Regions from separate parts of the Allorhizobium ampelinum S4 genome, predicted to be linked through region 2. Evidence: predicted binding sites of a transcription regulator. Region 2 holds the regulator's gene; each other region holds the start of a gene.
What was found. Region 2 encodes PhoB, which activates phosphate uptake and scavenging genes when phosphate is short. Its sites were predicted from a motif close to TGTCATNNANCTGTCAT; they were not measured.

Region 1: a site for PhoB is predicted at 1,166-1,182, ahead of AVI_RS07395 (UDP-2,3-diacylglucosamine diphosphatase). Genes of this name have one in related genera too.
Region 3: a site for PhoB is predicted at 1,558-1,574, ahead of AVI_RS13285 (Orn/Lys/Arg family decarboxylase). Genes of this name have one in related genera too.
Region 4: a site for PhoB is predicted at 1,974-1,990, ahead of AVI_RS29680 (YdcH family protein). Genes of this name have one in related genera too.

Annotation. Positions count from the first base shown of each region.
Region 1 covers NC_011989.1:1,566,713-1,569,921, forward strand. Annotated here, with positions in the region: gene AVI_RS07390 (NADP-dependent malic enzyme) at 1-1,052, opposite strand, end outside; gene AVI_RS07395 (UDP-2,3-diacylglucosamine diphosphatase) at 1,234-2,094, shown strand; gene AVI_RS07400 (ABC transporter permease) at 2,282-3,209, shown strand, end outside.
Region 2 covers NC_011989.1:409,251-412,459, forward strand. Annotated here, with positions in the region: gene AVI_RS01960 (aspartate aminotransferase family protein) at 1-14, opposite strand, end outside; gene AVI_RS01965 (GcrA family cell cycle regulator) at 444-995, shown strand; gene phoB (phosphate regulon transcriptional regulator PhoB) at 1,100-1,783, opposite strand; gene phoU (phosphate signaling complex protein PhoU) at 2,144-2,851, opposite strand; gene pstB (phosphate ABC transporter ATP-binding protein PstB) at 2,895-3,209, opposite strand, start outside.
Region 3 covers NC_011989.1:2,794,115-2,797,323, reverse strand. Annotated here, with positions in the region: gene AVI_RS13285 (Orn/Lys/Arg family decarboxylase) at 1-1,513, opposite strand, end outside; gene AVI_RS13280 (3'-5' exonuclease) at 1,872-2,852, shown strand; gene AVI_RS29650 (DUF1127 domain-containing protein) at 3,024-3,170, shown strand.
Region 4 covers NC_011989.1:3,051,015-3,054,223, reverse strand. Annotated here, with positions in the region: gene AVI_RS14545 (5-(carboxyamino)imidazole ribonucleotide synthase) at 1-958, opposite strand, end outside; gene purE (5-(carboxyamino)imidazole ribonucleotide mutase) at 986-1,486, opposite strand; gene AVI_RS14535 (YdcH family protein) at 1,503-1,706, opposite strand; gene AVI_RS29680 (YdcH family protein) at 2,047-2,220, shown strand; gene AVI_RS14525 (ArsR/SmtB family transcription factor) at 2,561-2,821, opposite strand; gene AVI_RS14520 (sulfite exporter TauE/SafE family protein) at 3,004-3,209, opposite strand, start outside.

The DNA of each region.
Region 1 (3,209 bases), 1.2 Mb from region 2:
TCGTTGATCGTGGTCGCGCCGCAATCCAGAGCGCCCCGGAAGATATAAGGGAAGCAGAGAACGTTATTGACCTGGTTGGGATAGTCCGACCGGCCGGTGCAGATCATCGCGTCGGGACGGGCAGTGCGCGCCAGTTCCGGCATGATTTCGGGCTTTGGATTGGCCAGAGCCATGATTAGCGGGCTTGGCGCCATCTGTTCCAGCAGTTCCGGCTTCAGGACTCCCGCAGCGGACAGGCCGAGGAATACATCTGCACCGCCGATGCTTTCAGCAAGCACCCGCTTGTCGCTTTCCTGGGCATAGACCTCTTTCCAGGGGTCCATCAGCTCGTTACGGCCCTTGTAGACCAGGCCCTCAATGTCATGAACCCAGATGTTTTCACGTTTCGCGCCAAGTGCAACCAGAAGGTTGAGGCAGGCAAGAGCCGCGGCACCCGCGCCTGACGCGACGATCTTGACGTCGCCGATGGTTTTACCGGCCAGTTCAAGGCCGTTCAGAATGGCTGCGGCGACGATGATCGCGGTGCCGTGCTGGTCATCGTGAAACACCGGAATATTCATCCGGTCGCGCAATTGCTGCTCGATTTCGAAGCATTCCGGCGCCTTGATATCTTCAAGGTTGATACCGCCGAAGGTCGGCTCCAGCGAGGCGACGGTGGAGACCATGGCATCGACAGTCATGGCGTCGACCTCGATGTCAAACACATCGATACCGGCGAATTTCTTGAACAGGACGGCTTTGCCTTCCATGACCGGCTTTGAGGCCAGCGGGCCGATATTGCCGAGGCCGAGGACAGCGGTGCCGTTGGAAATCACCGCGACCAGATTGGCGCGGGCCGTGTAATCGTCAGCGGCTTGTGGATTATCGCGAATCGCAAGGCAGGGAGCCGCAACACCCGGGGAATAGGCAAGCGCCAGATCGCGCTGGTTGCCCAGCGGCTTGGTTGCCTGGATCTCTAATTTGCCGGGGCGGGGATGCAAATGGTAGAACAGAGCCTGTTCGTCCAGATCGCCAGAGGCGGGCGAATTCGTCTTGGTTTTGTCGTCGGTCATGCTTCTTGCCGCTTCATCGTTCAACTCTTCCCATCTCTTACAACAAATCGTTCCACGGACCAGAACATATTTCTGGTGGGCATGGCAATTGCAGCCCATCGGTGTGTTGCCCGTGTCATCATCCTGAAACACGAGTCTGATTTTGAGAGCATGCCAAAGCTGATCGTAAAGGACCATTCCCGTGAGCGACGAAACCGAAACGCGACATGTGAGAACCCTCTTCATTTCGGATGTGCATCTCGGCTCTAAGGCCGCAAAAACTGATTTTTTGCTGGATTTTCTGCGTGTTTACGATGCCGACACCATCGTTCTGGTTGGCGATATCGTCGACGGCTGGCGGTTGAAACGCAGCTGGTATTGGCCTCAGGGCTGTAATGATGTGGTGCAGAAATTGCTGCGCAAGGCGCGCAAGGGGACAAGAATTGTCTATATCCCCGGAAATCACGACGAATTCCTCCGGGGTTTTCCCGGAACCCATTTTGGAGGAATCGAAGTGCTGGACCAGATGATTCACGAGACGGCGGATAACAAGCGCTATCTGGTTCTGCATGGCGACCAGTTCGATGTGGTGGTGCGCAATGCGCGCCTGCTCGCCTATATGGGTGACTGGGCTTATGACATGGCGATTGCCATCAACGTGGTTCTGGCGGCTGTCCGCCGCCGGATGGGCATGCCCTATTGGTCATTTTCTGCCTGGGCCAAGCTACAGGTCAAGCATGCGGTCAATTTTATCGGAGAATTCCAGAAAGTCGTTGCCGACGAAGCGCGCCGCAACGACGTGCATGGGGTGATCTGTGGCCATATCCATCATGCTGTCATGGAGGATGTCGGCGGTATCCATTACATCAATACCGGTGATTGGGTGGAAAGCTGCACTGCGGTGGCCGAACATCATGACGGTCATTTCGAATTGATCGAATGGGGTACGCGCTATAATGCCGCTGATCAACCGCGCCTGCTGGGTCCGCCGGAGCCGATTCGCATTTTTCCGGTGGAAAACCCCGCTGGAACAGAAACGCAGGCGGCACGCTGCAACGCCTAAAATGGTTATAGGTGACAAAAGCCTGTGGACCGAAGTGTTGCCCATAGGTTGATCGACACTTTTCCCGCAAAGATCAGTGGAATTGTCGCGCGGGAACGATATATAGTCGTCAGCATCAAGCCGATGGCGGCTTGCCCACTCTCTGAGTGATGGCTTTGAAAGTGTATACGTTTTGAGTTCCGGTCAGATGGACAATGCCACGGTCGATGCCGAACAGCTGGAAGGGGAGGCCGGGCAGCGGCTTCGCCTGAGTGGTTCGTGGCGCAATACCACGGTTGATACCGTGATTCCAAAACTGCTGGAACTGCGCGAAACGTTGAACGGCCATGTCGAGATCGACATCACCGGCATTTCAAGTCTTGATACATCCGGCGCTTGGATCATCCGCCGCATCGAGCTGGCCGCTTCCAAGCAGGGCGATGTGCAGATTGTCGGTGGCAGCGACGCGATGCGGGAGCTGATTTCCGCGCTGCCCGAACAGCCGCCTTTGCCAGAAAAGGTCGTGGATCGCCGCCCCTTCTTCCAGCGGGTGTTAGAGCCGGTTGGCAAGATGAGCGTCAGCCTGTTTGAAGACGTGTTGGCCATGAGCTATGTGCTCGGCTCGGCGGTGCGTGGCACGCAATCCAAGGAAAGACGCGGCGGGCGGGCGTCCATTGCTTCCATCGTCAATCAGTTGGACCATATGGGTCTTCGGGCGGTACCGATCATCCTGCTGATGTCCTTCCTGATCGGGGCGATCATCGCCCAGCAGGGCGCCTTCCAGCTTCGCTATTTCGGCGCCGAAGTCTTCGTGGTCGACCTGGTCGGCATTCTGCAATTGCGCGAGATCGGCGTTCTGTTGACCGCCATCATGATCGCTGGCCGTTCGGGCAGCGCCATCACCGCTGAAATCGGCTCGATGAAGATGCGCGAGGAAGTGGATGCGCTGAAGGTTATCGGCCTCAACCCAATCGGCGTTCTGGTGTTGCCGCGTATCGTCGCTCTGGTCATTGCACTGCCGCTTCTGACGGTTATCGCCAATTTTGCGGCGCTTTACGGTGCCGCGGTCGTTTCCTTTGCCTATTCCGGCATTACCTTTCAGGTCTTTGTTACCCGTCTGCATGACGCCGTGGATT
Region 2 (3,209 bases):
GATGTCTGAGCCATGGCGGAAAATCCTTTCGAGCGGCTTTTTGAAGTCTCAATGAGTTTATAGGCTAACCACCGAAAAACCGGTGGAAAAAATCAAAAATGCCGCCTTTCGGCGGCATTTGCACTATTCCGGCTTCCGCCAGCGTTGTCAACAAAACATCGGGGCAAAGGCATTGCTCCGACATGTCCTTGCAAGCGCTGTTGAACAAACCGCCTCGATAAAAAATCGGTGGATAGCAAGTTGGGGAAAAGCCTGAAATTCGATTCACGATGATTCGGCGACTCTTGTCACGGAGTCAGGCTCACACTAGGTTAATAACGAATTACTACACTGCATGCGGCGGAAAAGTCACCAACAACACGAGGAAAGTTGGGTTCCGGAACCTTCCGGGACATGGATGATGGATTCCGCGTCAAGCGCGTGCACCAGGCGGAGATTGCGGCATGAACTGGACGGACGAGCGAGTTGAAAGACTCACGAAATTATGGGCCGAAGGCCTGAGCGCAAGTCAGATTGCGACGCAGCTTGGCGGCGTCAGCCGGAATGCCGTGATTGGCAAGGTGCATCGGTTGTGCCTTCCCGGACGCGCCAAGGCAGGCGGTCCCGCCGCGACACCAGCGCGCACACCCAAGCGGCCAGCGCCGTCCACGCCTCGTGCACCGAGTTTTGCCGCACGCACGCCTTCAAGCGCGCCGCGTCCTGCCGCGCGCACTGCTGCGGCGACCGCGCTGAACGAAGATCTCGACATGGATGTCACCGAGAACATGGCTGCTTTGCCGGTTCTCAACACCACCATTCTGCCAGCCTCGCGCCGTCTGTCGCTGACGGACCTGACCGAGCGGACCTGCAAATGGCCGGTTGGCGACCCGATGACCGACGAGTTTCACTTCTGTGGCTGCGACAGCCAGGACAATTCTCCCTATTGCAAATATCACGCGAAGCTCGCCTACCAGCCGGTAAACGAGCGGCGCCGGGCTGCTGCGAACGCGCGCTGATCTCTGCCCGTGATCTCCGATCGCATGTCATAAAAAAAGCGAGCCGCCCGGCTCGCTTTTTTCGTTCCACTGGGGTTTCGGTCCATAAAAACAGAGCAGCGATCTTATGCTTCCATCGAATAGCCGGCGCCGCGCACCGTGCGGATCACGTCCTGCATATTGGAAAAGTTGAGCGCCTTGCGCAGCCGTCCGACATGGACATCGACTGTGCGCTCGTCCACATAAATGTCATGGCCCCAGACGCCGTCCAGCAGTTGAGAGCGGGAAAACACCCGGCCGGGTGAGGTCATCAGGAACTCCAGCAGCCGGAATTCGGTGGGCCCGAGGCGCACTTCGCGGCTCTTGCGATGGACACGATGGGTTTCGCGATCAAGCTCGATATCGCCGCAACGCAGCAGGCTGGACAGAACTTCCGGCTTGGCGCGGCGCAGCATCGCCTTGACGCGGGCCATCAGTTCCGGCGTCGAGAACGGTTTGACGACATAATCGTCGGCACCGGTGGCAAGTCCGCGCACCCGTTCGCTCTCTTCGCCACGCGCGGTCAGCATGATGATCGGCAGGCGCTCGGTATCGGGCCGCATCCGCAGGCGACGACATAGCTCAATGCCGGAAACACCCGGCAACATCCAATCGAGGATCAGCAGATCCGGCACCCGCTCCTGCAGGCGAAGCTCGGCTTCGTCTCCCCGCAGAATGGTTTCGACCTCATAGCCTTCCGATTCCAGATTATAACGCAAAAGGACGCTCAGGGCTTCTTCGTCTTCAACGACGGCAATTTTCGGCAGCATTCGATCCCATACCTTCAATGAGAGAGTCTTCCCGCAAGCCTTTCCTTGTCCGCTCTGGCGAAAAAGAACACGGCAATACGAGAATTTCGATGTTTACAGCATGTTTGCGCTTCATGATGGCGCTCTACTGTGACTGGAAGGCTGGCCTGTCGCCACAGGTCGAACCTTCGGGTGAAGCCCCCACCCCATTTGGCGTCAGACGCTGAGCTGTCCGATGCCAATCTCCGTCATGGTTTCATACCGGCAGCCACAGATCATGGCTCTTGGTATGCTTTTCTTTGATATCTCAAGGTCTTGATGCCTTGAGATATCAACACGTCATGCAATGCGGGGATGGGTCAACATCCTCGCATTGTCATCTCAATCGGCGACCCCGAAAGCGGTCGTCGTGTCGTCCTTCGGGCGCTCACCCTCGGGCTGTGCGCCAGTGGCCATGTAATAGATGGTCTCGGCGATATTGGTGGCATGGTCGCCGATGCGCTCGATATTCTTGGCGCAGAACAGAAGGTGCGTGCAGGTGGTGATGTTGCGCGGATCTTCCATCATATAGGTCAGCAATTCGCGAAACAGCGAGGTGTAGATTGCATCGATCTCCTCATCGCGGTCGCGGATCGACTTGGCCTTTTCCGCCGAGCGGGTGGTGTAGACATCCAGCACTTCCTTGAGCTGGGTCATCGCCAGTTCCGAAAGATGCTCGATGCCGCGGGCCAGCTTGCGCGGCACGCCGGTGCCTTGCACGGCCATGACCCGCTTGGCATTGTTCTTACCGAGATCGCCGACGCGCTCCAGATCCGAGGCAATCCTGAGCGCACCGATGATTTCGCGCAGATCGGCGGCCATGGGCTGACGTTTTGCGATGGTGACGATCGCTTTGTCACCCACTTCGCGCTCGGCATTGTCCATGATCACGTCGTCGGAGATCACCTTCTGGGCGAGGGCGGCATCGGAATTGACCAGCGCGCGAACGGATTCACCCACCATCTGCTCGGCCAGACCGCCCATTTCCGAAATGCGGCGCATTAGATATTTCAGTTCCTCGTCAAAGGCGGTGTAGATATGCGCTGTCATGTTCTGATCCTTTAAAAAGATGCATTTTCAATCAACCGTCGGATCAGCCGAACCGGCCCATGATATAGTCCTGGGTCCGCTGGTCGTCCGGGTTGGTGAACATCTTGTCGGTATCGTTTTCCTCGACCAACTGGCCGAGATGGAACATTGCCGTGCGCTGGGACACACGAGCGGCCTGCTGCATCGAATGCGTGACGATGACGATGGTGAAATTGGCCCGCAATTCGTGGATCAGTTCTTCCACCTTGGCCGTCGCAATCGGGTCCAGGGCCGAGCAGGGCTCGTCCATCAGGATGACTTCCGGGCTGACGGCAATGGCGCGGGCAATGCACAGACGCTGCTGCTGTCCGCCGGAAAG
Region 3 (3,209 bases), 1.3 Mb from region 2:
CAGGGATCAAGACGCGATCCGGCACGAAAGGCTCGAAGAACCAACGGCGCTCTGCACGCGGCTCCTTGTCCTCGAATTCCCTGCGTACGGCGCGCATCTTCTTCCTGAGTTCGATCCCGAGGCGGATCGTATCGTCCCACAGCACCTCGCCGGAACGACCCTTCATCATCTGCGCGCCGACGTCGAGCGAGGCGAACAGGGGATAGAAGGGCGAAGTGGAGGCATGCTGCATGAAGCTCTCATTGAAGCGCCGGTGCTCCACACGCCGCTTTTGCCCGGTAATATGGCGATCCTTCATGTGGATCTGCGACGCCTGCGAAAAGCTGGCGAGCTGCTTGTGCGTGGACTGGGTGGCGATGATGCCCGGGGAATCCGGGCCAAGATTGGCGAGCCCCATGGCGAACCGCCCCGCATAGAGCGGGTGAAACTTCATGAACCCGGCCCAGGCCTCGTCGAAGAGGATGTAGTCACAGAGATGACCGATCGATTTCAGGATCATCTCGGCATTGTGGATCGTGCCGTCATAGGTGCACTGCTCGACGACGGCAACACGGAATGGCCGCGGTTTCTGCCAGGCGTCAGGATCCTTCACCAGGGGATTGGCGCGAATACGGGCGCGCAGCGCGGTCTCGTCCAGTGACGCGTAGTCGATCGGGCCGATGAGACCATGAGCGTTACGCGTGGTCGGCAGGTAGATGGGAATGCCACCCGATATCATCAGGGCCCCATGGTGCGCAGCCTTGTGATTGTTGCGGTCGAACAGCACGAGGTCGCCATCCGTGACAAGGGCGGAAAGCGCGACCTTGTTGGAGGTAGATGTTCCGTTCAACACGAAATAGGTCTTCTCGGCGCCGAAGATCTTTGCCGCTTCCTTCTGTGCCGCAAGCGCCGGCCCCTCATGAGTGAGGAGGTCGCCGAGGTCGAGCACGGAATTGTCAAGGTCGTCGCGGAAGACCGCTTCGCCGAGATGCTCCATGAACACGCGGCCGATCGGGCTGCGGCTGTAGAACACGCCGCCATTGTGCCCGGGACAAGTCCAGAGATGGTTACCTTCCTCTGCGTAATCCACGAGCGCGCCGAAGAACGGCGTTTTCAGCGTTTCCGCATATTGCTTCAGACGGCTAATGAGGTTCTTCGCGATGAAGGCGGGCGTTTCCTCCGACAGGAAAACGTAACCATCGATGAAGTCGAGCACCTCGACCGGCACGTCCTCGAAACGCTTTCCACGGATCAGGAGGATGATGGGAAAATCCAGCCCGCGGCGGCGCATCAAGTTTATGAGGTGAGAGGTCTTGCCTTCGAGCCCCTTTTTGCCCCAATCGACCATCATACAGCCGATGGCGGCATCAGTCTGAACAACGATCTCTGCGTCGTCCAGATTGCGGGCACGCACCACTTCAAAACCGGAACGCTCGATCTCCTGAATGATCTGTTTGTAACGAACGCCTTCCAAATCCTCGCTGTCGAACGAGGGTGTGGCGAACAAGAAGTTGAAGCGTCTGAAATAATCCATGCCAGCATCCAAAGTTGATCGAACGAAAGCTGTCGCCTTATTTTATGACGGGGCTGTGACAACGGCGATGCGCTACCACTGGCGTTCGTTCAAAAGGTCAATGGAGAGCAAAGCCTGAACACGGGAATGCTGAACACGGGAATGCGTGAATAGTCTGCCGAGAGGGCTACTGGATCTCACGAAGACCGGAGACTGATCAGGTCGTCGCGGCAGGGAAGGGAGGACTCTGTCGCGATCGGCATGCAGTTGCACGTTAGGCGTTCTTAACTTAACGACCCAAAATGCTCCATTATGATTGAACTGCCGGTCCCACCGTGTTTGAACGGCGGCAACCGGCGACGAAGTGATGGCGATAGAAATGACAGAACAGTTTGACATGTTTTCGGGAGAGGTTTCGCGCGATCGGCTCGCTGTTCGTGCCAAATCAAGACCCGTGAAGCCTGAGCAGCTGGTCGCTTCCATGAGTGAAGAGGAGATGGTTCGCCATTTGTCGGAGACGGGCCGCTACCGCATCCTCACAAAACTTATGCCGCGGGAGGTCGTACCGTTCCCACGCCCGGAATTCCCGCTCAAAGGCATCATCCTCGACACCGAGACCACGGGCTTGAATTGGCGCAAGGATGAGATCATCGAGATCGGGCTGATCGCGTTCACTTTCGATTCCAATGGAAACATCGGTGACGTGACCGAGGTCTATGGCGGGCTTCAGCAGCCAAGCATGTCTATTCCCGCTGACATCACGACGCTCACCGGCATCACCGACGAGGTGGTCGCCGGTCAATCGATCGATATGGAGGTCGTCCAGGCCCTGATCGAACCCGCGGATTTGGTGATCGCCCACAATGCCGGTTTTGACCGTCCATTCTGCGAGATGTTGTCTCCGATGTTTGCGGGCAAGGCCTGGGCCTGCTCGAATGCTGAGATCGATTGGTCGTCACGGGGATATGAAGGCACCAAGCTTGGCTATCTCATCGGGCAGGCGGGTTTCTTCCACGAGGGCCATCGTGCGGTTGACGATTGTTTCGCGCTCCTGGAGGTTCTCGCAAGGGACAATGATGGAACGGCCTCCACCGCTTTTGCTGAACTCTATCAAGCAAGCCAGCGATCGCGTGTCCGGATCCTTGCCGAGAATAGCCCCTTTGACATGAAGGACCACCTGAAAGCGAGAGGCTATCGTTGGTCTGACGGAAGCGACGGTCGTCCGAAATCCTGGTGGATCGAAGTCGATGAACAGGCGCTAGACGAGGAACTCTCATACCTGCGAACCGAAATCTACCGCTATCCCGAGGCAGATCCACCGATCAAACGCCTGACTGCCTTCGACCGTTTTAGGGCTTGATGCAATCGCTTTGATCAGTTTCCGAGAAGACCAATGCTTTGAGTGCATGGCTGACCTCAGACCTTGTGTCTTATCGACGGGCGGGCAAGGGCCTATATTCCAATTATCGAAACGACGTTGGAACCAAGGCAAGGTTGCTGGCGTCAAGAGACCTCACGAAAGGGGATCATCATGAACGTAGCACGCTCTTTCAACAATTGGCGCAAGTATCGTCAGACCGTTACCGAACTGGGTCGCATGACCACCCGTGAGCTGCAGGATCTGGGCATCAATCGCGCTGACATCAACAGCGTTGCCCGCCAGTCGGTTGCTCGCTAAGCGGCTTTTTCCAAGCTATTGAATTGATACTACGCCCGC
Region 4 (3,209 bases), 1.1 Mb from region 2:
GCCAATCTGGAACGGCGACAATATCGTCGCCGATCAGATTGGTCATGACGCAATCGCCGTGGCGGGCCGGATCGCCCAGTGGCAACCCGGTAACGGCGCGGATATGTTGTTCGAATTGCGAGATCACGCAGGCCGCTTCCGTCCAATGGCCGGAATTGTGGACCCGAGGGGCCATTTCATTGGCGATCAGGCTGCCATCGGCCATCAGGAACAGTTCGAGCCCGACCACGCCGACATAGTCGAGGCCGGTCAGCAGCTTTTCCGCCGCACTTTTGGCCGCAGCGGCGGTCTGCGGCGAAATCGACGCAGGCACGGTGGAGGTGTGCAGGATGCCGTCGCGGTGAATATTTTCAGCCGGATCGTAGCAGGCGATTTCGCCTGATATCGAACGGGCGGCGATGATCGAGATTTCCCGCGCAAACGGCACGAAACCTTCGAGAATCAGCGGCACGGCACCAAGCGCCTGATAGCCGCCGCTGGCATCGTCACCCTTGCGATAGACCCGCTGGCCCTTGCCGTCATAGCCGAAGCGGCGGGTTTTCAGCACGCCTTCGCCACCGAATTCGGCCAATGCCTGCTCCAGGTCCGCCTGGCTGTCGACGGTGCGAAACGGGGCGGTGGCAATGCCATTGTCGTTGAGAAAGCGCTTTTCGCTCAACCTGTCCTGGGACACGGCAAGTGCCTTGGCTGGGGGGTAGACCGGCACGCTGCGCGCCAGGGCTTCGGCGGCGGCGACCGGCACGTTTTCAAACTCGTAGGTGACCACGTCGCAACTGGCGGCCAGTTCGGCAAGGGCTGCCTCGTCAGCGTAATTGGCTGATATCTGCCGGTTGGCAACCTGGGCGGCCGGACAGTCGGCCTGCGGTTCCAGCACGATGGTCTTCAGCCCCAGCCTTGCTGCGGCCATAGCAAGCATGCGGCCAAGCTGGCCGCCGCCGATAATTCCAATGGTCTTCACGCGTGTGATCCGTACAGTTTATAAGCCTCAGGGAGCTTCGTCGGTGGGATAGTCGGCAACGGCGGCAGTCTGATTGTCTGTCCAGTCATCCAGCCGGTCGGCGAGATCGGCATCCTGCAACGCCAGAACTCTTGCTGCGAGCAGGGCGGCATTGACAGCGCCAGCCCGGCCGATGGCGAGCGTTCCGACCGGAATACCGGCCGGCATCTGCACGATGGAATAAAGGCTGTCGAGGCCGGACATGGTTTTTGACTGCACCGGCACGCCGAAAACCGGAAGCGCTGTCATCGAGGCGACCATGCCGGGCAGGTGGGCGGCGCCGCCAGCTCCGGCAATGATCACCTGGAAGCCTTCGTCGCGTGCACCCTTGGAAAAAGCGACCATGCGGTCGGGGGTGCGATGGGCGGAGACAATGCGTGCCTCGTAGCTGACGCCAAGTGCGTCCAGGGTGTCGGCAGCGTTCTTCATGGTTTCCCAGTCGGACTGGCTTCCCATGATGATGGCGACGGGCGGTCTTTCATCCTGCATCGGCGGCACCCTTTTCTCAGGCAATGATATCGGGAATGAGCTGGTCTTCCAGTTTGGTCAGCCTGTCCTTGATGGCAAGCTTTTTCTTCTTCATCCGCTGGATCCGCAAGGCGTCGCAGCCGACCTGAACCATGGCGTTGATCGCAGCATCATAATCCTCGTGTTCCTGACGAAGGCGTGCGAGTTGAAGCCTTGTATCCGCGTGGTCCTGATCCGGCATCGTCTGTCCCCATCTTGTCGCTGGCTGCATCTATTTCTGATGCATGGTGGAATGGCGCAAGCTCCTATCACCAAACGTCGGTAACGGGAAGTTAGCCCTTTCGCATAATTTCATCGGCATTGGCCGCGTCTTTTAACCAATCAATTTCCCTTGCGTTTAGAAAGGCCTAACGCAAGGAGGCGACCCGATATGGGAAGTATCACCTGTGCCAACATGAAATTGCCCTCATAAATTCAGGTTTTCGCCTTAGACATCGGCGTAAGATCGTGTCACACTCCTGTCGCAAACCAAGAAGCTCCAGCGATGGATGCTGGAGGTTGAAAAGGAAGGATAGAATCAAATGACCATTCAGGCTCATATTGAATCGCTTGCCAAGAAGCATGGAGTTTTGGAGGAGAAACTACATGCCGCCCTTTCCTCTCCCTCGACCGACGACAAGGAAATTCTGGAACTCAAGCGCCTCAAATTGCGCCTCAAGGATGAAATGGAGCGCCTGAAGTCGACACGACATTAGAGGCTGGATGATGCCTCCTTGAATCGGGCCCGATTTGAGGACTTCATCCAGTGAACAGGCCCTTTGCATCGGCACGTGGCGGATTGTTTGCTATAGCGTTCCGCCGCTGTCTTGATACTCTATCCCAGATCCAGGAGCGCTAAACCATTGCCGCTCTTGACCGAGAACAGGCTCCGAAGCGCCGATTGCCTTCGGGGCCTTTTTCGTGGGCTGTTTTCGCAAGTCGAATCATGCGGTGCTATAAACGATTGGGAACGCCAGAGGCGCTGTGGCGAACGAAATATTCGCGCCTGCTATGACGATATTGGCACGCCGGTCCCTATGCGAACCGATCCCACCGTCAGTTCCAGAACTGGTCCAGCCACAGGTTCAGCCGGTTGAAGCCGGAATGGTTGACCGAATAGATCCGCTTGGTGCCCTGGGTGGCCACTGTCACCAGATTGCAATCCAGCAGGGCCTTCAAATGTTGTGAGACGGCCGGCCGGCTGATCGGCAGGCCCTTGGCCAGATCGTTCACCGTGCGCGGTGCACGGCGTAACTCTTCCAGCAAATGGCGTCGGTTGGGATCGGCAATGGCCGAGAATGGATCGATTGTCGTCATATGCGCAAGCTATGATACATCCTGCCGTCCGGCAAGCGCAATTGTGCGATGCGAAAATGCAATTTTATCGGGATTTTGATTGTCGTCAATTTTACAATCTCCCTCCAGTCGCAAATGTCTTATCCCAAGTCTCGAGATATTTGCAAAAGCAATCCGATGCCAATCTTCAATCGCTCATTGGATTACAGGAAAAACAAACCGTCCCAAAACAGTTTCAGCCCGGCAATGAGCGTCATGGCATAGATCAGCGGATAGAAGGTCTGCGCTTTCATCCGACGCACCACCATGGCACCGGCCATGGTGGACAGCAGCGCCACCGGCAGCAGGCTGAGAGACAGGGTGAAGTTGCTGAAATCCAGCTGGCCGAGCGCGATATAGGGAATGACCT